2 regions of the Planococcus alpniumensis genome follow, and region 2 is predicted to be linked to the other one. Evidence: riboswitches for the same ligand, from Rfam matches in the RefSeq annotation. Region 2 holds a riboswitch; the other holds the start of a gene.

Region 1 (7,584 bases), 1.1 Mb from region 2:
CCGGTGAAGGGGCAGCGCAATTTTTGCGGGATGCGATCATCGCCTATACAGATCAGCAAAGTAAATGAAATTGAGCCCGCCTGCTTGCGGGCTTTTTTTGGTTTCAATCATCAAGGCAGGGGAATGGAGTAAACAATAATAAGAGAAGACGGGGGTGGGAAAGGTGCTGACAGTGATGAGCTTTAATATTGCATCAGGTAAACGAATCGACGGAAAGCTGGATCTTGAACTAACGGCCCAGGCAATTGAACAAGGAAAAGTGGATGTCGCTGGATTGCAGGAAGTGGACAGGAATTTTTCCTCCCGCAGCCGTTTTTGGGACCAGGCCAAATGGCTGTCCAAGCGGCTCGGCATGCACATGGCGTACGGGCCGAATTTGGTCGATAGGGGAGCCGGTGGCGGGCGCCCGAAGCGTGAATACGGCAACGCCATATTGAGCCGTTATCCAATCGTGTCCTCCCAAAACCATGATTTGAGCGCAGTCGAAGTCCATCCCGAAGAATTCGAGCCGCGCGGTATGCTCGAAGCGATCATTGAAATGGAGGGGTTCCGGTTTTCTTTCTATAACACGCATCTATCGCTGATTGACGAGGAAGTGGACCGCAGCTTGACGGAAATCCTGACTATTATAACCGATAACCCGCTTCCCCAAGTGCTGGTGGGGGATTTTAATGCTGCGCCTTCTACCAAGCACGTCAAGCGATTCTCCAAGCATTTTTACAACGCGTTCGGTTCGGGACCTTATCCGGATACGTATAAAAAGCAAGGCGACCACGGCCAAAAAATCGATTATATTTTTCACGATGCCCATTTTCAGGCGATAGAGGCATGGATCATCGACACAGAGGCATCAGATCATGTGCCAATTGTGGCAAAAATCAGAAATTTACAAAACCATAACAATATTTAACACATATGTCATTTGAAAAAACGCTGACCCTGTTATAATAAAGGGGACAATTGCAGCTGCCACTGATTCGTTTCAAAGTGAAAAGGAGAGGGTCGCATGCACGGCGATGCCAGCAGGACACCAACAGTGAAAGTGATGTCGTTCAATATTGCTCATGGAATGGGAATGGACGGCCAAGTGGATTTAGAAAGAACCGCACAAGTGATTGAAGCATCGGGGGCCACCATTGTAGCGCTCCAGGAAGTCGACCGTTATTTTTCAGACCGCAGTTTTTATATGGACCAGGTCGAATGGCTATCCGAACGGCTCGGGATGTACGCCGCATATGGCGCCAATCTGAACCAAGCGCCGGATGATCCGGAACGCCCGAACCGCCAATACGGCAATGCCACGTTAAGCCTTTACCCAATCAAATACGCAGAAAATCATTTTTTGACGCAAGTCGTTACCGATATTTACAATAATGAGCAGCGAGGCGTTCTCGAAACAGTAATTGAAGTCGGGGGCACATACCTCAAAGTGCTGAATACCCATTTAGCGTTGAAAGATGAAGAGCTTGAAATGAGCGTTGCGGAAATATTAGAGATTGCAGGCAAAAGCCATTTTCCTAAAATCATTGCGGGTGATTTCAATGCACCGCCGACACATCGCCATTTGGCCCATATTCACCGGACCATGACAGATGTCTTCCTGAAAACGAAGCGAGGCGACGCCTATACGTATCCGTCTCCTTATGAAAATCACGAAACCGGCGAATCGTTTAAGCCAATGACGCGCATCGATTATATTTTTGCCGACCACGGCTTTGACGTGCGGGATGCAGAGAAAATCGAAACAGCTGTATCGGATCATTTGCCGATCACGGTAGAGCTCGTCTGGACACAGAAACATGACGCGGCTGCGATCATTGTTCCTGCAGCTCAACCATCCAAACAAAAAATTTAAAAACCAAAAACCGCCGGCAAAATTGCCGGCGGTTTTTTATGCATGGATCGCTCAAGCGAAGCTTTTTTGAGTGGTGGTCTTGGAGCGGCGCGCGAGTTTGACGAGCAGATAGACAAGCGGCGTGTCCGCTGCTGCAACGATCCATTTGAATACATACTGCGTCAAAATCATGGCGGCCAAAGCCGACAGCGGCATCGTCCCATAAAAAGCGATCGTGATGAAAATCGTCGTATCCACCAATTGGCTAACCATCGTCGAGGCATTATTGCGCAGCCATAACTTCGACTCGCCGTTTCTGGCTTTTAATTTATGGAAAATCGTGACGTCCAAGTTTTGGCTGATGAAATAAGACACCAAGCTCGCAAGCGTCACCCGGAAGCCGGCCGAAAAAATCGACTCGAACGCTGCCTGGTCCGCAAAAAATGGCGCAGACGGCAAGTGGATGGCCGCAAAGATGAACGCCAGGGCCGCGAGTTGCGTGATAAATCCGGCCATGACCGTCTGGCGCGCGGCTTCTTTGCCGTATACTTCCGCAATCGTGTCAGTGATGGGGAACGTGAAGACATAGACGATGACTGCAGCTGGCAGCACCGCCCACTCACTGATGGAAAATAATTTTACGGCCAAGATATTCGACAGGATGAGCAAACCGACAAAAGCGCCGTTTAAATAAAGTAGCATGAACGGCTCTCCTTATCGGTTGGTGATCGTTTCCGGATTCATGTCGTGGTTCATCATCCGGTACGTCGCCATTTCTTCGTATTTCGTGCCAGGCTTGCCATAGTTCGTGTACGGGTCGATCGACAAGCCGCCGCGCGGAGTGAATTTGCCCCATACTTCGATATAGCGCGGGTCGAGCAGCTCGATTAAGTCATTCATGATGATGTTGACGACATCTTCATGGAAATCGCCGTGGTTGCGGAAGCTGAACAAATACAGCTTCAATGCTTTGCTTTCGACGAGTTTCTTGTCGGGAATGAAGCTCAAGTAAATCGTCGCGAAATCCGGCTGGCCGGTTTGCGGGCACAGCGAAGTGAACTCCGGGCAATTGAATTTGACGAAGTAATCGCGCGTGTGGAGATTGTCGATCGCTTCTAGAATGCCTGGGTCGTATTCAAATTTGTAGCGCGTGTTCTGGTTGCCGAGCAAAGACAAATGCTCGAGTGTCTCTTCGTTTCTTCCTGCCATGTGTGTGGCCTCCTTATAATGGGCCGGCTGGGGGAGAGCTATAAAAAATTCGGACAAACGAAAAGCCGAATCGCATGTGGATTCGGCTTGATTTCAAAATCCATAGTTTTTTATAGAGGGTGGAATGCTATGAACCTCTCCCGTTGCCGGGTTATTTAATTTCCTGCCTTATCGTATAAGATAGGGGCGGTTCTGTCAATTGTTGGTTTGGGAATGAAAGGGGGTAGGCTTTTAATCTATAATTTGCGGTCGAACATTTAGACACATAGTAGAGAAGTGAGTAGAAAAGCTTCCGCCTTTCGACTGCGTTGCAGGGGCACGCTTGCCGGGGGGCGGGTGTTGAGCCAATGTGCCAAAGAGCGCGGCACAATTGTCTCGCCAGCCCGCTCAGTCCCCCAGGCGTCGGCCCCTTCCACTTCGTCTCTGTGTTTAGAGTGGAAGATCGTTTATTAAAACTAGTCGATAAAAAGTGTGGAAATGTGTCGGGCTTTGTAGCTCAAGTCATCTTGATCAATAAAGATGTAATTGTAAATTTTGTTCCAATTAAAAATTTTCTATTCAAGTATCTTAAACCTAGACACCAAGTCCCAGGAAGCGATTTCCCCACTAGCCGGTAACTGATTATAGAAGCAGATCTATTTAGTCATGCTCCACACATTGAAATCTCTAAGCCGCCAAGCGCCAAGGGTGAGCCGACGCAATAAGACAGGTGTTCTTCCTGGCTTATGGCAAGAGGCCAACCCGAAGCAGGGCGGCGACTACTAAACTGAAGCGCAAATAGAATTACGGGACAATGAGACAAGCAACCCCTCGCTATCTTCTCACACGCTTGATCTGGGAAGCGATTCCCCCACTAGCCGGCAACTTTGCAGAGAAGCAGATCAATTTAAACAGTCAATATACAATGAAATCTCTTAGCCGCCCAGCGCCACGGGTGAGCCGATGCCGTAAGACAGGCGTACTTCCTGGCTTATGGCAAGAGGCCAACCCAAAGCAGGGAGGCGACTACTAACATGAAGCTCAACTAATGAACGGGAATGATTCCACAAACAAACCCTCGCTATCTTCTTTTCCAGCAAATAAAAAAAGCTAGAGACAGAATCTCTAGCTTTTCATTATTAATGGAATGGGCACCCTGATTGCACAGTTGTGTTCTTCTGTTCGTGATAGAACACATTGTCTGGGCGGTTTTTCAGTTTTTGCACGTCTTTTAAGATTAAGCGGCTTTTTGGCATAGTTGGCATGCGGGACATGTCGTAGGACAAGTCTTGTTCAGGCACGCTGTATTTCAAGTTCTCCGCAAAATATTTGAAGATTGATTGCATATACATGACCGTCATCCATTCGCCTGCGCAGCGGTGTCCGGTATGGTGGTCGCCGCCGCCTTGAGGGACGAAGGAGAACGGGCTGCCGTTCCATGTACTGAAACGTTCTGGAATGAATTCATCGGCGTTGTCCCAAGAGTCCGGGTGATGGTTCGTGCCGTAAAGGTCCAGGATGACGCGCATGTCTTTTTTGAAATGGACGCCGTTCCAGTTGAAATCTTTTTTGGAGATCGCTGCCATAACCGGTGCGAACGGATAATAACGGCGCACTTCCTGGGCGAAATTGTGGCTGTAATTGTTTTCGTCTGCCTGCAGTTTGCCGCGCGTGACCGGATTTTCGTGCATCGCCATGACGCCGAAGACGATAAAATAAGCTGTAGCGATCATCGGGCGGTAGGCATTATTCAAATCGACAGCTGCCGTCTCGAGGTCGAGCAGCTTGCCGTTCGGTGACCGGTGATGGGCGACGATATACGCTGCCGTATAGGCCGGCGGATTGTATTCGCCTTTACGGATTTGCTTGATGATTTTTTTCAGCCAGTCTTCGTGCGCATTGCGCGCTTTCATGCCTTCAAGGTAGCGCCCTTCAGTGAGGCCGAATGAATCGACCATCGTCACGAGTTCCCATGTGCGCTGCTTGACTTCACTTTCTTTCATCGGAAGCCCTGCCCAGTGGATCATGGAGCGCGTGAAGATTTCTTCGATTTCATCCAATAGGACGACTTCGTCCATCTGCTCCCATTGTTCGGCCTTGGCATCGAGTTCTTGGATCATCATGCGTTTGGCATCTTCCAAACGCTCAGGTGTCATCATCGACAGGAACATGCGCTTTTGCTGGTGATGGTCTTCGCCGTCGCGGCCGTGGACCGCACCTCGTCCGAATAGCGTTTGCTCAAGCGGAAGCGGCGCTGCGCCGCTGCGTTTGAAATAATCATTATTGTAGAACAGTTCAGCCGCTTCTTCGCCGGCCATGCACACTACCTTTTTCCCCATCAAGCGGGTTTCGAAAATATCCGAGCCAAGTTCTTTGCGGCGGCCGGGCAGGAAATCGAATCCTTCGCCGAGAAGGGATAAGGTATTGTCCAATTCTTTTGCTTTCGGGATCGGGTGCTTCACTTTCATGTAACGTCAGCTCCTTCAGTATGTTCAATGCGGGGGATTCACCTGTTAAGTTGAATAGTCATTGTAGGAAACCATACCCTTCTGGCGCTTGGGTAAACGCCTCTCGAATTTCCGGATGGTGCATATCAAAAAGCTGGAGTAGGCGTTTTTTCATGGTACACTTAAAGCAAAAGATAGGCTGAAAGGAGCGGCAAGGATGACAAATGGATTCGGCGGCTTATCCCGCCAAGCACTCGAATGGGTCGAGTCGAAATGGCCGGGAGCAGTGCTAGAAGAAGCTGTTCCCTTGGAAGGCGGGACTTCTTCACTGCTTTATGAAATTCGCGCTAGCAAAGATGGAGAACAGCAAAGCGTCGTATTGCGGCTTCACCATAAAGGGGAGTGGCTCGACCAGGAACCTGATTTGGCAAAGCATGAAGCGATGAGCCTGGAGCTTGCAGAAAAAGCGGACATTCCGGCTCCGCATATTTTAGCGTTCGATGAAAGCGGCGAAGCATGCGGCATGCCAGCCGTATTGATGACGAAAGTTCCAGGAGCGGTCATCTTGCCGCCCGCCTACGATTCAGCCTGGCTTGATGGGCTTGCTGAAACGCTTGCTGAAATCCATCGCCATAAAGCGGAAAGCTTTCCTTATGAATATTTCGCCTATAATGATGCACGGCGCCTCGAGCGGCCGAAGTGGTCGCGTGTAGAAGGCGATTGGATGCGCGCATTTTATATCGTAGCCGCGGGTGGTCCGCCGGTTGAGTATTGCTTGATCCATCGCGATTATCACCCGGGAAATATTCTGTGGGAAGAGGGGCGCGTCAGCAGCGTTGTCGATTGGGTCAATACGTGCCGCGGGCCGGCGGGGGTCGATGTCGGGCATTGCCGCGTCAACTTGGCCCAGCTTTACGGCACACGGGTCGCAAATGAATTTTTGGATGCTTACGAACGCCATGCCGGTGAATCGTTTGCTTACGATCCGTATTGGGATTTGCTGTCGCTGATCGATACCTTGGATGGCAGCCCGGCAGTCTACCCTGGATGGAAGACGTTCGGCATGACCGGTTTGTCCGATGAATTGGTTCGTTACCGCTTGGATGAGTATTTGATGAGCTTGATGGACCGCTTCGATGATTTCTGAGCTGTGGGCCTGAGGTTTGATTTCTCCGAGAAAGGCAATATATATAGCACAAGCAAGTATTTGGAGGAGGAGTCATAATGACGGACGAACAGCAAAAGAACTTGAAGCAAGAACTCGAAGCGCAATTGAAATCGCTCGAGCAACGAATGGAACATACAGAGGAATTCGAAACTAGCGAATTATCCAATTACGATAATCACCCAGGCGATAACGCCACTGATTTGTATGACCAGGAACGCGGAATGGCGATGGAGCAGTTCAAGGAAGAAGAGCATGATGATGTAGTGGCTGCGCTTAAAGCCATTGAGGACGGTACGTATGGAAAATGTGCAGTATGCGGTAAAGACATTCCGTATGAGCGGCTTGAAGCCATTCCTACTGCACTGACTTGCATCGACCACGCCGACCATAGCTTGGATTTGGAAAGCCGCCCATCAGAAGAAGATGTCATCGGATCGTCAACAGACCGCCCGGCCAAAACGGAAGACAGTCGAATCCGTGATTACGACAACAGCTTTGAAGATGTCGAGAATTTCGGTTCCTCGGACGGCCCTCAAGACCAGCCAGGTGAAGACCAGGAAGATTTCTATAAAGACAACGAGGCAGAAGAAGACGAACAATTTAAATAAGCTAGTCCCGGCGCTTGCCGGGGCTTTTTTTCTTCCAAAAAAAAAATACAGGAAAGAGGCGTCTGGATGGAACACTTGCAGAAACAATTCTTGGCGTTGGAGAACAGCCATCTGGCACCGGTGGCCAGAGGATTGAACCGGAATATGGCCGACATCCTGGATGCTGAGTTTTTCGAATTTGGCATGTCGGGAGGAACTTGCCAGCGTTCCGACTTTAATGGGGACTATGATTTGCAAAAAGATGACTATCGCATTTCCCGCTTTGAAGCAAAGTCTCTCGGCCCGGAGTCGGTCCTGACAATATATGTATTGGAGAACCGGACGACAGGGATATGGAGC
Region 2 (7,584 bases):
TCTGCTGTTTTATACCCTGATTTTTGATATGCTACACATGAAGGGGAGGAATACATATGAACAAATTGACTAACTTGCAAAAATTTTTGAAACAGCAGCAACTCGATGCGGCGCTCATCACCGACCCGCATAATATCTTCTATTTGACCGGCTTTAATAGCGATCCGAAAGAGCGGCTGCTCGCCGTTATGGTGTTCGCGGAGGCAGAACCATTCCTCATCTGCCCGGCAATGGAAGCGCCGGATGCGAAAGCTGCCGGCTGGACAGGCGAAATTGCGGGACACGCCGATACGCAAGATGCGATGCAAGTGTTGTACGAAACGGCAGCCAAACGCAATCAGCCGACAAAGCGCATCGCTATCGAGAAAGCACATATGATCGTCGAGCGCTACGACGCGATCAACCATTATTTCCAGTCGCCCGAAATCCATTCGATCGATGCTCAGATGAATGCCATGCGCGTCATCAAAGATGAAGCAGAACTTGACATCTTGCGCCATGCTGCCTCACTTGCGGATTACGCCATCGAAGTGGCAGCCGACGTGATGCAAGAAGGGATGACCGAAATCGAATTGATGACCGAAATTGAAACGGCATTGAAAAAACGCGGCATCACCCATATGTCTTTTGACACCACCGTCCTGACAGGCCCGAAAGCCGCTTCTCCACATGGCAAAACAGGGCAACGCAAAATTGAACGCGGCGATCTCGTGCTAATGGACCTCGGCGTCATTTACGAAGGCTATTGCTCGGACATCACCCGCACATTGGCGTTCGGCGAACCAAGCGAACAAGCGAAAGAAGTATACGATATCGTCAAGCGCTCAGAACAAGCAGCACTTGATGCGGTGCGACCTGGCGTTACAGCGGCGGAACTTGACGGGATTGCCCGCAAGACCATCGAAGACGCAGGCTACGGGGAATATTTCACGCATCGCCTTGGCCACGGCCTTGGGATTTCTGTCCATGAATTCCCGTCGATCCATGGAGGCAACGATATGCCGCTCAAGGCGGGTATGGTATTTACGATCGAACCCGGCATTTATGTCACGGATCAAGTCGGCGTGCGCATCGAAGACGATTTGGTCGTTACAGAAGACGGCTACGAAGTGCTGACCAAATATCCAAAAGAATTGACCATCATCAACCGATAAAAAAGAGCTGTTCCGAAAATCCTTATGGGGGATTTTCCAGGAACAGCTCTTTTCCATTGTTATTGAAGCAATTCGTCGACTGATTTGTATTGGAGGCCTTGATCGTCAGCCACGGCTTTATACGTGACTTGGCCATCCATCGTGTTGACGCCTTTTTTCAATGCTTCGTTATCGAGGACTGCTTGCTTAAGCCCTTTGTTGGCGATTTGTACTGCGTAAGGGACCGTTACATTCGTTAAGCCGATCGTCGATGTGCGCGGAACGGCACCCGGCATGTTCGCAACGGCATAATGAACAACATCGTGCTTTACGTAAGTCGGTGCATCGTGGGTCGTGATGCGATCGCTTGTCTCGAAGATGCCGCCTTGGTCGATGGCAATATCCACTACAACAGAACCTGGCTTCATCGATTTGATCATGTCTTCAGTGATCAATTTCGGTGCTTTCGCTCCCGGAATCAATACCGCTCCGATGACTAGATCCGAATTTTTAACCGATTGTGCGATGTTAAGCGGATTAGAAACCAATGTTTGCACATCTTTGCCGAACAGGTCGTCCAGTTGGCGCAGGCGTTCTGGGTTCAAGTCAAGGATCGTTACATCTGCGCCCATCCCGATCGCTACTTTCGCAGCGTTGGTTCCAGCTACACCACCGCCGACAATCGTCACTTTACCGCGTGAAACGCCAGGGATGCCACCAAGCAGGATGCCGCCGCCACCGTGAATTTTCTCGAGGAATTGAGCACCGATTTGCGTCGACATGCGGCCAGCCACTTCGCTCATCGGCGTAAGGAGCGGCAATGAATTATTTGGAAGTTGGACCGTTTCATAAGCCACGCCTGTCACTTTCGACTCGAGCAAAGCATTCGTCAATGCCACTTCCGGCGCCAAATGCAAGTAAGTGAAGAGCACTTGGCCTTCACGGAAATGCTTGTATTCGCTAGCTACCGGCTCTTTCACTTTCATGACCATATCCTGCGCCCACGCTTGGTCAGCATCAGCGACGATGACAGCGCCAGCTGCTTCATAATCAAAATCCGTAAAACCGGATCCTAGCCCCGCACCCGATTGGATGAAAACTTCGTGGCCGAAAAGTGCCAAGTTTACTACTCCCGCCGGTGTCATAGCCACACGATTTTCATTGTTCTTAACTTCTGTAGGTACCCCGATACGCATTACAAAACCCTCCATTATATTGTGTCTGAAATAATAAAATGAACCAAACTATCAGCATTTGAAACCACATCCATTCTAACAGATTCTATTTGATATTGCTCCATTAATTTGTGTTATCAAGAGATAATTTTTTAACCGTCAAAAGAGTAAAGGAAAGCGCTTGCATAATGATGTAAAGATATATCCATATAGCGAAAGAAAATAACTTGGTAAATAAATCGATAAATCTACCTCTTTTAGGAAGGAACAATTTGCCTATGCCTCGAAAGTTACAGTATAGACAAAGGAGGAATGTACAGATGACATTAAAGTATAATCAAATCATGGTAGCAGTCGACGGGTCGAAAGAAGCGGAATGGGCTTTCAAAAAGTCCATCGGCATCGCAACACGCAACCACGCGACGCTGAATCTGGTAAACGTGATCGACACCCGTTCGTTCGCCGCAATTGAAGCGTATGACCGTTCGATTGCTGACCGAGCGCAGAAATTCGCTGAAGACTTGCTTGGGGATTATAAAAAAGAAGCCGAAGCCGGCGGTGTTGAAAAAGTCAATATCGTGGTCGATTACGGTTCCCCTAAGACAATGATTCCTCGTGAACTCGCTAAAAGAGTCGAAGCCGACTTGATCGTCTGCGGCGCGACCGGTTTGAATGCAGTCGAACGTTTCCTCATCGGCAGTGTTTCAGAACATATCGTCCGTTCTGCTAAATGCGATGTGCTCGTCGTCCGTACAGACGAAGCCCAAAGCGATGCACCAGACGATTATTATTCGGAAGAACGTTCCGGAAAAACTGAATAACACATATAAAAGCACGCGGCCAACTACGCCGCGTGCTTTTATATGTACTATGACTTCACTTTAATGACGATTTTTCCTCTGGCATGATGGGATTCGCTTAATTCATGCGCTTCTCGTACGCCTTCTTCCGTCAATGGATAGATGTGGCCGACTTCCGGCTTCACTTCCCCGCTGACGAACAAATCGCCCAGTTTTTTCAATTGCTGGCCATTTGGCTCGAGCCAGAAACTGCTGACGTCGATGCCGAGCTTTTCCGCTTGTTCTTCATCGGGCTGTCCGGCTATGCTGACAAGCCTGCCGCCGCGCTTCAATACGCCGTAACTTTTTTCAAGCGTTTCGCCGCCCATCGTATCCAACACGAAATCAAAATCTTCCAGCACTTCTGAGAAATCCTCTTCGTGGTAATCGATGACGCGGTTCGCGCCGAGAGAAGTGACGAGTTCATCATTTTTATCGCTCGCTGTTGTCGCTACATAGCAGCCGACGCTATTGGCGATCTGGATCGCCATGCTTCCGACACCGCCAGCTCCCGCATGGATCAGCACTTTATCGCCTTTCTTGATATGCCCAATCTCCACCAGGCATTGCCATGCAGTTAGCCCAGTCAATGGAATCGCTGCGCCTTCCTCGAAACTCATGCTTTCCGGCATGCGCGCCAGCAGATTTTCATCAACTGGGACAAATTCTGCATATGTTCCTTGACGCGTGGTATCCGGACGCGCAAAAACCCGGTCGCCTTGATGATAATGCTTGACCTCATCGCCTACTTCTTTGACGACTCCGGCAACATCCCATCCGAGAATAATCGGGAATTCCCATGGCAGCATTTCTTTCAAATAGCCTTCCCTCAGCTTCCAATCAATCGGGTTGACTGAAGTTGCGTGAACTTCCACCAACACTTGATGCGCTGAAATGGCTGGCATTTCCACTTCACGTTCTTTCAATTGCTCTTTTCCTCCGTACTGGTCGATGACTATAGCTTTCATTTGCAGCCACTCCTCCCTTTTACCACCTGTATACCCTGACTTCATTTCACTACACCTAAAAAAGCACAGGAACTTGCCTAATTATGCTATTATGGTAACTGTTTCATAAAAGAGGTTCGCAAACTCCCTCTCTAAAAAACTAAGGAGCTGTAGTTATAATGAAAAATGAAAAAGCAGTCGTTGTTTTTAGCGGCGGGCAAGATAGCACTACTTGCTTATTTTGGGCATTGGAACAATTCAGCGAAGTGCTCGCCGTCACTTTCGATTACGGCCAGCGCCATGCGCAGGAAATCGACCATGCCAAACGCATCGCAGAGACGCTGGGCGTTTCGCTTCAAGTCCTTGATATGGGGCTCATCAACCAATTATCCGCTAATGCCTTGACACGCGATTCGATTGAAGTGGAAGAGCAAAAGGATGGCCTTCCTTCCACATTCGTTCCCGGGCGCAATCTATTGTTCCTGTCTTTTGCGGCAATTTACGCCGATGCATTCGGCGCGCGCCACCTCGTGACCGGTGTCAGCGAGACGGATTTCAGCGGTTATCCGGATTGCCGGGATACCTTCATCCGTTCGCTCAATGTCACGCTCAACTTATCGATGGACAAGCAATTCGTCATCCATACGCCGCTCATGTGGCTCGATAAGGCAGGTGTCTGGGAACTGTCCGACAAGCTTGGCGCATTCGAGTTCGTCCAGACCGAGACCTTGACCTGCTACCACGGCATTCCGGCTGCAGGATGCGGCACATGCCCGTCCTGCGTACTGCGAAACGAAGGCTTGCAGACGTACTTGGCCCAAAAGGCAGGTGCGGAAGCTTGATGCAGCAATTCTACCCATCGGTCCCGCACCCCTATAGCTTTGAATTAAATAAAGATATGCATTTTTCCGCTGCGCATTATATTCCTGCCGAAGAAGTCGGCAAATGCGCCAAAATGCATGGCCATACCTACCATTTAAATATCACGATTGCCGGCGACCAATTGAACGGCACCGGCTTTCTTATCGACTTCAAACAATTGAAAGACTTGATCCATAAACGCTACGACCATAGCGTATTGAATGACCATCCGGAATTCACAGATACCTTTCCGACGACCGAGCAGCTCGCACAGCAAATACACAAGCTGATTCAGGATACGCTCGACCGTTCGGATAACCAGCCTGCTTGTGTACAAGTCATCGTTCGGGAAACCCCGACAAGCTATGTTATATACCGGCCGAAAGAGGTGTCTTCATGAAGATACCTGTAATGGAAGTATTCGGCCCGACAATCCAAGGCGAAGGCATGGTCATGGGCCAGAAGACAATGTTCGTCCGAACGGCCGGCTGCGATTATTCCTGTTCATGGTGCGATTCCAAATTCACTTGGGACGGCACAGGAAAAAGCGTCATGATGACCGCAGACGAAATTATCCAGCAGCTTGAGGAGCTCGGCAAAGATGCCTTTTCACATGTCACCATCTCAGGAGGCAATCCGGCACTTCATAAAGGCATTGCGGAACTGGTTGCCCTATGCCAAGAAAATGGCTGGCGCACGGCTGTCGAAACGCAAGGCAGCATCTGGCAAGACTGGCTACCGGAGATCGATGAAGTCACCGTCTCTCCGAAGCCCCCGAGTTCGGGCATGATTTTGGACTACTCTAAGCTGGATGCCATGCTCGGCAAGCTATCATCGGCTCAAGCCAGCTTGAAAGTCGTCGTTTTTGACGAAGCCGATTTCTTTTTCGCGGAACAGCTGCACCTGCGTTATCCGTCATTCCCATTCTTTTTGCAAGTCGGCAATGATGACACGCAGACGACAGAAGACGAGAAACTGGTCCAGCATCTGCTTGAGCGCTATCAATGGCTCATCGACAGGCATTTGGTTTCCGCCGCTCTCAACGATGCAAAAGTGCTGCCGCAACTCCACACACTGTTATGGGGCAATAAGCGCGGCGTATAAATAGCAACAAAAAACCGGCCATCCCGCTAAAAATTGGGAGATGGCCGGTTTTTATTTTAGTGCGATCCATATTCAAACAATCAGGCTTTTTTCACAAACTGCGATTTCAGCTGCATCGCGCCGAAGCCATCGATCTTGCAATCGATATTATGGTCACCGTCCACGAGCCGGATGCTTTTGACTTTCGTGCCGATTTTCAAGGTATTGGAACTGCCTTTCACTTTCAAATCCTTGATGACCGTAACAGCGTCCCCATCCCTCAAAACATTTCCAACGGCATCACGCACTGCTTCTTCTTGCGGTTGTTCAACCGGGTTCCATTCATGTGCACATTCCGGGCACACCACCATCCCCGCATCTTCATACGTATACTGTGAACCGCATGTCGGGCAATTCGGCAACTCCATCATCTATCTACTCATCTCCCATAATTCACGGCACTTTTTGTACCGATAGATGTTCTTAGTATACCAAATCACCGCGAGGCGCAAGGGCCAATTTTCATTTGACTACAAGTACAGGGCATTCTGCATGATTGACGACTTTATGGCTGACGCTGCCGAGCATCACTTCGCGGATCGGCGACAACCCACGGCTGCCGATGACAACAAGATCATATGCCTTTTCCTTGGTCATCTTAACGATGGCGGGGCCTGGAATGCCATGCAACACTTCAATTTGGTGAAATACTTTTTCCCTGTCGAGCATTTCCGCAATTGGCTGAATTTTTTTCTTTCTGGCCAAATCGAATTCCATCGCTGATGCGTCGTGAATCACTTCATTCTCATCTTCCTTATAATCGGAAACATAGACGACCGTTACTTCCGCCCCATCGGCAAAACTAGCGATCTTCACTGCTTCTTTAGCTGCACGAATGGAATTTTCCGAACCGTCAACGGCCAATAAGATGTTCTGATACATAGTCCCACTCCTTTCAAGCTGATCGTTCTCTTGTCTCTTTACGCTATTCGCCGTTTGCTTGAAAGTTCCTGCCTTTTTCCAGAAACGAAAAAACCGGCCCTATCCGGATAGGGCCGGCTTGTGTCATGATTTGTTTTCTTTAAACCATCCGTTGACTTGCGTGAAGAATTTCGCCATCGTCTCCGGCTTCGACATATTCGGGACGCGCGCAAGGAGCACTTCTTTCGGTGCTTTCAAGCCATCCTGTTTCTTCTGCAAAACCAACACGGCTTTGGCATGCTGGGCATTTTTGAAGATGTTCTCCGGCAGTTCCATCACGGCTTGGATATGCGCCTGTTGTTTCAGGAAACTGTGCAATTGCCCGGCAAGCGGCGATTCGAAAATATTCCTTGGAATGACAAAGAACAAATAACCGCCTTCTTTTGTATGCTTCAAGGATTGTTCAATGAACAGATGATGGGCATAGGACATGCCTTCCTCCGCTTTTAATTCATAATTTGAGGCAGTCGCTTCGTCCGGGTAATAACCGACCGGCAAATCGGAAACGACGCAATCGACCGGATCGATCAGTAATGGCTGCAGTGCATCCTGCAAATAAAATGTC

What was found. Region 2 has a riboswitch for preQ1 ahead of queC (7-cyano-7-deazaguanine synthase QueC). Riboswitches for the same ligand answer to the same signal wherever they lie in the genome.
Region 1: it holds a riboswitch for preQ1, as region 2 does, so the genes downstream of both, queF (preQ(1) synthase) here and queC (7-cyano-7-deazaguanine synthase QueC) in region 2, are expected to answer to the same signal.

What each region holds. Positions count from the first base shown of each region.
Region 1 is NZ_JAAMTH010000001.1:265,022-272,605, forward strand. It holds gene G3255_RS01450 (MerR family transcriptional regulator) at 1-68, shown strand, start outside; gene G3255_RS01455 (endonuclease/exonuclease/phosphatase family protein) at 164-910, shown strand; gene G3255_RS01460 (endonuclease/exonuclease/phosphatase family protein) at 1,007-1,855, shown strand; gene G3255_RS01465 (queuosine precursor transporter) at 1,907-2,536, opposite strand; gene queF (preQ(1) synthase) at 2,549-3,043, opposite strand; PreQ1 riboswitch class I at 3,140-3,187, opposite strand; gene G3255_RS01475 (cytochrome P450) at 4,162-5,490, opposite strand; gene G3255_RS01480 (phosphotransferase family protein) at 5,687-6,616, shown strand; gene G3255_RS01485 (TraR/DksA C4-type zinc finger protein) at 6,694-7,245, shown strand; gene G3255_RS01490 (nuclear transport factor 2 family protein) at 7,312-7,584, shown strand, end outside.
Region 2 is NZ_JAAMTH010000001.1:1,365,762-1,373,345, reverse strand. It holds gene G3255_RS07015 (M24 family metallopeptidase) at 57-1,154, shown strand; gene ald (alanine dehydrogenase) at 1,214-2,329, opposite strand; gene G3255_RS07005 (universal stress protein) at 2,629-3,129, shown strand; gene G3255_RS07000 (NADP-dependent oxidoreductase) at 3,177-4,115, opposite strand; PreQ1 riboswitch class I at 4,221-4,264, shown strand; gene queC (7-cyano-7-deazaguanine synthase QueC) at 4,274-4,936, shown strand; gene queD (6-carboxytetrahydropterin synthase QueD) at 4,933-5,355, shown strand; gene queE (7-carboxy-7-deazaguanine synthase QueE) at 5,352-6,059, shown strand; gene G3255_RS06980 (zinc ribbon domain-containing protein YjdM) at 6,140-6,469, opposite strand; gene G3255_RS06975 (universal stress protein) at 6,561-6,980, opposite strand; gene G3255_RS06970 (class I SAM-dependent methyltransferase) at 7,104-7,584, opposite strand, start outside.